3 linked regions of the Leucothrix mucor DSM 2157 genome follow. The protein of the gene in region 3 interacts with the protein of the main gene of each other region in a pairwise test. Links are inferred from orthologs where the notes say so. Each region holds a gene or a part of one and is shown on either strand. Other genes may lie near its edges.

Region 1 (2,978 bases), 770 kb from region 3 along the record:
TAAGCGGTGGAACCACATTCCAACTCAATAGCTCAAAGCTTAATAAAGCTGGGCGCGATAGCCTTGCCCGTTTGGCAGGCACATTAAAAGCACCCGATACAACCGTGACGCGCATCCTCATTGAAGGGCATACCGATAGCAGCGGAAACGCCGCTTACAACCAGTCCTTATCACTTAAACGTGCCAATGCGGTTGCTGATTATCTGGCACAACAAGGCATCGTACGATCATCCATGGAAACGATTGGCCGAGGTGAAAGCCAGCCAATTGCGGACAACAAAACCAAAGCAGGTCGTGCGCAAAACCGTCGGGTTGAAATCACCGCCAGTGGAACCAGACAGAGTACCCGCTAAACGGTAAATGTTGGAATGCCCAATACATCCAGAGTAGTCCGAGTCGCTATTCCCCGACCGCTCTATCAAGCTTTTGATTATCAATGTGATATTGATCCACTACCCGGCCCTGGCTACCGGGTACGGGTTCCTTTGGGCAACCGTTTTAGCATGGTTGGCATCGTGCTGGAATCTGCCATCGACAGTGAGTTTGATAAGCTAAAGCCAATTGAGGCAGTCCTGGATGAGGAACCATTATTTGATAAGGAACTGCTGGAGCTGTTGCAATGGGCCAGCCTCTATTATCACCACCCGATTGGTGAAGTTCTGTTTACCGCCCTACCAAAACGCTTGCGTGAAGGTCGGGAGCTAGTTCAAAACTATCGTTGGGTGCTGAATGATACCGACACGGAAGCTGCGTTAAAACAACTCAAACGTGCCGCCAGACAGCGCGAGCTATTCGAAAAGCTACAACAACATAGTTTGACCGAAGCACAACTAAGCAGCCAATTGGGCAACAAGTGGAATAAGCCCATGCAACAGCTGTCGGAATATGGCTTTGCACAGCGTGAGCTGATCAATCCAGATGAGCAGCAGCGCCCTGCGATTGAACACCCAAATCAACACCTGATTCACTTAACGGATGAGCAAGAGCAGAGTCTGACGCAACTGGCTGAATGGCAGACCGAGTCACAAGTCAGTCCTGTTTTGCTACACGGCATTACCGGCAGCGGCAAAACAGAAATCTATTTGCGAGCGATTAAATCGGTACTGGAAACCGGCGCTCAGGCTTTGTTGATGATTCCGGAAATCGGCCTAACCCCTCAGCTGTTTCAGCGGTTTTGTGACTTCTTTCCGAATCAAACAGTGGTCGCCCTACACTCTGGATTGAATGACACCCAACGTGCTCAAAGCTGGCAAAGTGCCTATACCGGCGAAGCGGATGTGGTAGTCGGCACCCGATCCTCTGTATTTTGCGGCTTTAAAAAGCTTGGTATTATCATTATTGATGAGGAACACGACGCTTCATTTAAACAGCAAGAAGGCTTTCGGTATCACGCCAGAGATTTAGCTGTGAAACGTGCCCGCCAATTAAATATTCCCATTTTACTGGGAAGCGCCACTCCAGCGCTGGAAACCCTGCTCAATACCGAGCGCCAGCGTTATCACTATTTACAGCTACTCCAGCGACCAGGCACTCGGCAACGCCCTGCAAGTATTGTGCTGGATATTCGGGCGACAACGCTGGAAGCCGGAGTTGCGCCACGCTTGATGAAAGAAGTTGCTGCCGAGATTAAAGATGGCAATCAGGTGATGTTATTTCTGAATCGGCGGGGGTTTGCGCCGGTACTAATGTGTAACAACTGTGGCTGGCATGCGGTGTGCCCTGCTTGTGATACCGAAATGACTTACCACGCTGCGCGCCATATTGTGCTTTGTCATCATTGCGGTCTTCAGCAACGCGTGGGCTCCGACTGCCCTTCTTGCCATCACCCTCAGCTCAATACTCAGGGACATGGAACAGAACGCGTAGAGCATCTGTTATGTTCTCATTTTCCAGATATACCCGTGGTTAGGGTTGATCGTGATACGACTAGCCGCAAGGGTGAAATGGCGCGCAAGCTAGATATCGTCCGATCTGGTGAACCTGTAATCCTGATCGGTACACAAATGCTAACAAAGGGGCATGATTTTCCAAACCTGACTTTGGTCGGTATTTTGGATATAGATCAAGCACTTTTTAGCACAGACTATCGTGCACAGGAACATTTGGCACAACAGATTGTCCAAGTGAGTGGACGAGCTGGTAGAGGGGATAAACCGGGTCGGGTCTTTTTACAGACCAGTCAGCCTCAACATCCGATGTTGAATCAGCTGATTACTCAGGGCTATCGCGCTGTTGCGCAGCAGATTTTGTATGAGCGCAAGGCGTGGCACTACCCTCCGTATGGTTTTCAAGCGTTAGTCCGGGCAAATGCACCGGAGTTCGAAGTGGGGCTACACTTTCTGCAAACGCTCAGGGATGATATTGAAAGCTTACCTGATATTCAGTCTGAAGGGGTGATGTTACTCGGACCGATGCCATCTCCCATGGAAAAACGTGCTAACCGTTATCGCTATCAATTGTTGATTAGTGCGCAGCGCCGATCATCGCTACATTGCTTTCTGGATCAATTAATTAGCGTATTACGGCAGCAGAAAAAAACGAAAGACCTTCGCTATACAGTTGATGTTGATCCTACAAACTTTATGTAAGTTCATGTTTAATCGGTATTAATTTAATTAAATAGCTTGCCTGTTGCCATTCGTGGTGGCACTATGCTAGAGAACTATAGACAATTCGGATATTGAATACTGTCATGCAAAAAGACTTTAAAAACGCAAAGCCTGTTGATTCAGGTTATAAAATGGGCATGGTTTGGATGCTTGCAGGTGTCTTCATGGGCTTGCTTGTGGGCTTAAGCATGTACTTCTACGCCAACCGCAATGCTCCCCTATTCGCTAGCGCGAGTACGGCGATCGCCGACAAAGATCCGTCGGAGCTGAGCCGCGAAGAAAGAATTTTATTGGCCAACGCTCAGAATACTGATGCGTTAGTTGGCAAAGAAACTGCGGAAGGTGTCGTCCCCCTACCGGCTTCTTTGC
Region 2 (3,000 bases), 690 kb from region 3 along the record:
TCCGGAGTCGCCTAAAGAATCTCCCTGAAGAAGATGAGCTAAAAGATCCTAAGAGTCGCTTGCAGGAGTTCTTGCAATCTCGCGGACTGGATTTGCCAGAGTACTCTCTGATTTCCACCACAGGTGATGCGCATCGTCAAACTTTTACGACTGAATGCAAAATTGAAAGTCTGAAGATTAAAACAGAAGGCGTCGCTACTAGCCGCCGCAAAGCAGAGCAGCTATCCGCTGCATCGGCTTATAAACAGGTAACATCTAAATGAATAAGCGCTGCGGTTATGTTGCGATTGTCGGTCGTCCAAATGTCGGTAAATCTACTCTTTTGAATCTGTTAGTAGGCTATAAAATATCGGCGATTGCCAATAAGCCTCAAACTACCCGAACAAATATTCGCGGTATTTTAACGGAAGATTATTATCAGCTAATCTTTACTGATACACCCGGTATTCACCAGCAGTCTAAAAACTTGCTCAACATGACGCTGAACAGTGAAGCGGTTGCCTCGCTGGAGTCAATTGACGCAGCAGTGATGGTAGTTGAAGCACTGAAGTGGACTGATGAAGATGAGTTGGCATTAAAGCGTCTTAAGCATTTGAATGTGCCGGTTTTCTTGCTGGTCAATAAAGTTGATCGGGTGACACCAAAAGAGCGCTTATTCCCGTATTTGGAAAAAGTAGCGGCGAAGTACGCCTTTAAAGAAATCATTCCCGGTTCTGCGACCAGCAAAATTAATATCGATCAACTGACTAAAGCATTAGTTGATGTGATGCCAGAAGACGAATGGATTCATGATGAAGACAGCATTACTGACCAATCAGTGCGCTCTATTTGTGCTGAACTGATTCGTGAGCAATTGGTTGTTAACCTACACCAGGAATTGCCATATTTCACTGCGGTGAATATTGAGCGCTTTGAAGAGACCGAGAAGTTTGTCGAAATTGATGCCACCATTTGGGTTGCTCGTGAGAGTCAGAAAGGTATTATCATCGGTAAGAAAGGTGAGACCTTAAAGCGAATTGGTACTGGCTCGCGTCACTCCATCGAAGAGTTTCTTGATAAGAAAGTCATTATTAAGCAATGGGTTAAGCTGGAAGAAGATTGGCAAAACAACCCACACTTATTGCAAGAGCTTGGCATAATGTCTAACCGCTGATGCAGAGCTCGTTGGGCTATGTGTTACGCACGCGCCCGTATTCTGATACTAGCGTCATTGTTGACGTTTTTACTCAGGATGCGGGCCGTTTTGCGTGTATGAGTCGGCCAGCCAAGCTGCGTGGCAAAGTACAGCGTGGTCATTTGCAGGCATTCAGGTTGCTACAAATGGACTGGCAAGGCCGTGGTGAGATGAGCCGTCTGACGCAGACTGATGAGCGATTCCGGCATCGGGTGCCAGGCGGTCACTTGTTGTACGGCTTGTACTTGAATGAGTTAATTCTTAAGTTGATTCAGCCGCATAGCAATCTGGATCAGCTATTCACACATTATCAGCACACGGTGCATGGCTTGACTCAGGCAGAAGCGCCAATGTCAGCAGTGATGCAGTTTGAATTGTCATTACTAGAAGCATTGGGCCATCCTGTCAATTTATGGCATGACGATGTTCATGGTCATGAAATAGTTGCTGAGCACAGTTATCACTACAGTCTGGGGTCGGGTTTATTGCCTTCCGTTGAGTCTTCCCAAGCAGTGTCAGGCGTGCCTATTCAAGGTGAGCTCTTAGTGGCGCTGCGTACTGATGAGGCTCTGAGTTTAGGGCAACAGCAAAGCTTGCGACGTTTCTTAGATCGTCTCTGGTTACGTATTGTCGGTAAGCCATTTAATAGCCGAAAATTGCTACAACTTCGATAAGTCTCAGCGACATTTCACTTCTAAGGCGTTCTGCCTGAATACAATATCCCAATTCAAGCGACAGGCTTTGGCAATCCGTTTAAAAACAAGCGATAATCGGCACCTTGTATAAAAACCGGTGAGCGGTGAATGATAGTTGGAATCGGAGTGGATATCGTGCAGGTATCACGAGTGAAGCGAGTTTTGGAGCGCCATGAAGGGCGTTTTGCTACGCGCGTTCTGCATACCAATGAAATGGCAGTCTACCAACAACACAGTCAGCCACTTGCTTATTTCGCCAAGCGCTATGCGGCCAAAGAGGCCTTATCTAAAGCCTTGGGAACAGGTATCGCCAAAGGGGTGAATTTCAATGAAATCGAAACTCATCTGGATGAAAATGGCCGGCCACATTTACGTTTACACGGAACGACTTTGGAAAAGGCCGAGCAGTTGGGCGTAAAAAATCTATTTATTTCACTGTCCGATGAGCAGGATTATGCTGTCGCGAACGTGGTTTTGGAGGGATAACAATGAATTATAAAAGCCTTGAAACATTGGTTGGCAATACGCCTTTAGTGCGTTTTCAGCGATTACCGGGAAATACCACTAACACGATTCTGGCTAAGCTTGAGGGTAATAATCCTGGTGGTTCGGTTAAAGACCGTGCGGCATTAAGCATGATCAAGCAGGCTGAAGCACGTGGAGCGATCAAGCCGGGTGATAGTTTGATTGAGGCCACCAGTGGCAATACCGGCATTGCATTGGCCATGGTTGCTGCGATTCGCGGCTATCGCATGAAGCTGATCATGTCTGAAAGCATGAGCGAAGAGCGTCGTGCGTCAATGAAGGCCTATGGCGCTGAGATTATCTCCGTGAGCGCTGCCGAAGGAATTGAAGGTGCGCGTGATCTGGCATTGAAAATGCAGGAAAATGGCGAAGGCTTGGTGCTAAATCAGTTTGCCAACCAAGATAATCCTTTAGCTCATTATCAATCGACTGGCCCCGAAATTTGGCGAGATACTGATGGCGAAATCACGCACTTTGTTAGCGCAATGGGGACCACCGGAACTATTATGGGTACCTCGCGTTTTCTGAAAGAACAAAATTCAGATGTGCAAATTGTTGGCGTGCAGCCTGCAACTGACAGCGATTCCATTCCGGGAATTCGCCGCT
Region 3 (2,903 bases):
AAGGCAATGCACTAGAGCAAGATACTATTTCTCAAATAAAGCCCGGCATGCCAAGAGCAGAAGTGATCAGTATTTTAGGCTCACCGCTGATGCAGGATGATTTCACGACGAATCGCTGGGATTATCTGTACTACTCAATTGAGCGCGACCAACGCAGCCAACAAAAAAATCTGTCTATCTATTTCAGTGATGGGATTGTGAGCAAGGTCAGTCAGGAATAAAATCAGCATTTAGTACCTTCGGATCACCGCTCTGCCAGGGATGGCGGATCACTAGCTATGTACCCTGTTAAGGGTATGAGCTAAGCAGAATTGAAAAAGGACAGACTCGTGCGTAAAAATCCACTGTTATACAGCGACCACGCTGAACCCCAAGAAATCTTCGAAGCGACCCCTCTTCCCGAGGAGCCACGCTCTTTTTTCTTCTACATCATTATTCTTGCCAACTCTCTATTGGTGCTCTTTGTATTGGGAGTGATTTGGTTTCTCTTTTTGAAGTCTCCGGACTTGGAGCTTAAGTCACTAACCGACCGTTTCTTAGGAGGCTCTGAGCAACCCACTATGATCATCGAGTCACCGAGTAACTCCGGCACTGAGACCAATGCTGCATCATCAAAGCAAGCTCAAGACGAAATTCAGCAAGCCAGATTAAAGCAGATGCGAGAGCAAGAGGAGCTAGCAGCAGAGCGTAACCGGCTTGAGCAGCTGCGACTGGAGCTTGAAGCCGAAAAACAACGAGCGGATTCACTGCAAGGTGCATTACCCGTCATAAGTAACAAAGCCGAAGAGGCCGTTGAAACCTCAACAATTACTATCACATCTGAGACAAAAGTAGAAAGTGCACCGGAACCCGAACCAACCATCGTTCCAAATGCTGCCAGAGAAATTCCACCAGTGCCAATTGATACTAATGATATGAAGTCTCAGATGGACATAATTATAGAACAACTCAATCAGGGGAATCCGGCAAAACAACAATAGGCACGGATACATTCCTCCCAAGCAGGAATCCATTCGTAGCAAACTAGCCCATTGAGTTCTGGATGGTGTTAACATATCGGGTTGACGTTTTAATCGAGTAAATACTCGAACTCTGAAGCGAAGACAGTATAATGTTCCGCTGAAAAACGAATAACGATACTCCAATACAAGGAATTAATAATGGCCAAAGGCATTAATAAAGTCATCCTGGTAGGCAATCTGGGTACTGACCCAGAAGTCAAATACATGCCAAGTGGTGGTGCAGTCACTAACTTCAGTCTGGCCACGACCGATAGCTGGAAAGATAAAACCTCTGGCGAGCGTGTCGACAAGACAGAATGGCATCGGGTAGTGTTCTTCAATCGTCTGGCTGAGATTGCGGGTGAATACCTGAAAAAGGGTTCACAAGTTTATATCGAAGGAAGCTTGAGAACTCGCAAATGGCAAGATCAAGGTGGACAAGATCGTTACACCACTGAGATTGTTGGCTCTGAGATGCAAATGCTGGGTAGCCGCAGTGGCGGCAATAGTGAATTTGATCAGTCTCAATCACGCCCTGCGCCACAGAAAAGCCGCCCTCAGCAGTCTGCGCCTCAAAACCAGTCACGCCAAGCGCCACCGCCAGCACAAAACTTTGATGATTTTGATGATGATATCCCGTTCTAAACAGCACTTGGGATACACCTGAAAGAATTAGTAGCCGTGTATACGCACCTGCAGAGCCTTTATATATAGGGGCTCTGCGTTGTCGTTGAATCATTCATGAATCGCAACACATTTAGGATTTTACGCTATGTCCCACAAATCCAATCCTGTTATTGCTAAAAAAGGGCCTTACGTTGTTGAGCTTGAAGCCGGCAAAACCTATTACTGGTGTTCTTGTGGTCGATCCGAGAAGCAACCATTTTGTGATGGCTCTCACGCTAATACTGATTTCACACCATTAAAGTTCACGGCCGAAGAAAGCAAGAAGTACGGGCTCTGTGGTTGTAAATATACAAAGCATGCACCTTTCTGCGACCGCGAGCACAGCAAGTTAGACTAAATTGCGAAAAATTGATGGCTTGTCTTTGTTTTCACGATAAAACAATGCCACATTACCAATACGCTGGACCAGCATGGCTTTATGCTGCTCCGCCAATGATTGAATCAGCTCATCGCGCTGCTCCCGATCACCGAGATTAATCTTTAGCTTAATTAGCTGATGATAATCCAGTGCGATTTCAATTTCGTTGTTAATACTCTCTTTCATACCGTGTTGCCCAACGGTAACGACCGGGCTTAAAGTATGACCGAAAGACTTGAGTTGTTTGATCTGTTTAGTATTCATTTCCATCCCTGAATTGTATGACGTTATGGCTAGAAGCAAAAGCAGTACTCGCTGGTTAAAAGAGCATTTTGATGATGAATTTGTAAAACTCTCCCAAAAAGAGGGATATCGCTCGCGTGCGGTCTACAAACTCAAAGAAATTCAGGAGAAGGATCGCCTGATACGCCCCGGCATGAAGGTGGTTGACCTTGGAGCAGCTCCAGGCGGTTGGAGCCAATATGCAGCCCAAATCATCGGGACTAATGGCCGAGTTGTCGCCAGCGATATCCTACCCATTGACCCGCTACCTTTTGTCGAGTTTATACAGGGTGATTTTACCGAACAGAGTATTCTCGATGAAATTCTGCTTTTGATGGGAAATGATAAAGCCGATGTTGTAATTTCAGATATGGCCCCCAACTTAAGTGGGAATGATGCAATTGATCAACCCGGCTCGGTTTACTTATGTGAGCTGGCTTTGGATATGGCAAGGCAGATTTTGGCACCAAATGGTTCCATGGTCGTTAAGCTGTTTCAGGGTGAAGGCTCTGATCAATACATACAGGATGTAAAACGTAGCTTCAAACAAGTGAAAATACGCAAACCCAAGGCAT

The links.
Region 1: the proteins of ssb (region 3) and LEUMU_RS0117650 interact in binary tests that used the Escherichia coli proteins (3 or more experiments, as listed by UniProt). The link is inferred for Leucothrix mucor DSM 2157 from one-to-one orthologs.
Region 2: the proteins of ssb (region 3) and recO interact in binary tests that used the Escherichia coli proteins (3 or more experiments, as listed by UniProt). The link is inferred for Leucothrix mucor DSM 2157 from one-to-one orthologs.

What each region holds. Positions count from the first base shown.
Region 1 is NZ_ATTE01000001.1:3,873,383-3,876,360, forward strand. It holds LEUMU_RS0117650 (primosomal protein N'), read left to right. Parts: upstream 1-368; coding sequence 369-2,588; downstream 2,589-2,978. Other genes in the region: LEUMU_RS28225 (OmpA family protein), read left to right, coding at 1-353; LEUMU_RS28230 (SPOR domain-containing protein), read left to right, coding at 2,693-2,978.
Region 2 is NZ_ATTE01000001.1:2,406,616-2,409,615, reverse strand. It holds recO (DNA repair protein RecO), read left to right. Parts: upstream 1-1,152; coding sequence 1,153-1,848; downstream 1,849-3,000. Other genes in the region: cysM (cysteine synthase CysM), read left to right, coding at 2,358-3,000; acpS (holo-ACP synthase), read left to right, coding at 1,978-2,355; era (GTPase Era), read left to right, coding at 260-1,153; rnc (ribonuclease III), read left to right, coding at 1-263. UniProt on the Escherichia coli protein: Involved in DNA repair and RecF pathway recombination.
Region 3 is NZ_ATTE01000001.1:3,100,236-3,103,138, forward strand. It holds ssb (single-stranded DNA-binding protein), read left to right. Parts: upstream 1-1,160; coding sequence 1,161-1,646; downstream 1,647-2,903. Other genes in the region: LEUMU_RS26120 (outer membrane protein assembly factor BamE), read left to right, coding at 1-221; LEUMU_RS0114020 (hypothetical protein), read left to right, coding at 330-980; LEUMU_RS0114030 (CDGSH iron-sulfur domain-containing protein), read left to right, coding at 1,774-2,025; LEUMU_RS0114035 (YhbY family RNA-binding protein), read right to left, coding at 2,017-2,310; rlmE (23S rRNA (uridine(2552)-2'-O)-methyltransferase RlmE), read left to right, coding at 2,336-2,903. UniProt on the Escherichia coli protein: Plays an important role in DNA replication, recombination and repair. Binds to ssDNA and to an array of partner proteins to recruit them to their sites of action during DNA metabolism. Acts as a sliding platform that migrates on DNA via reptation.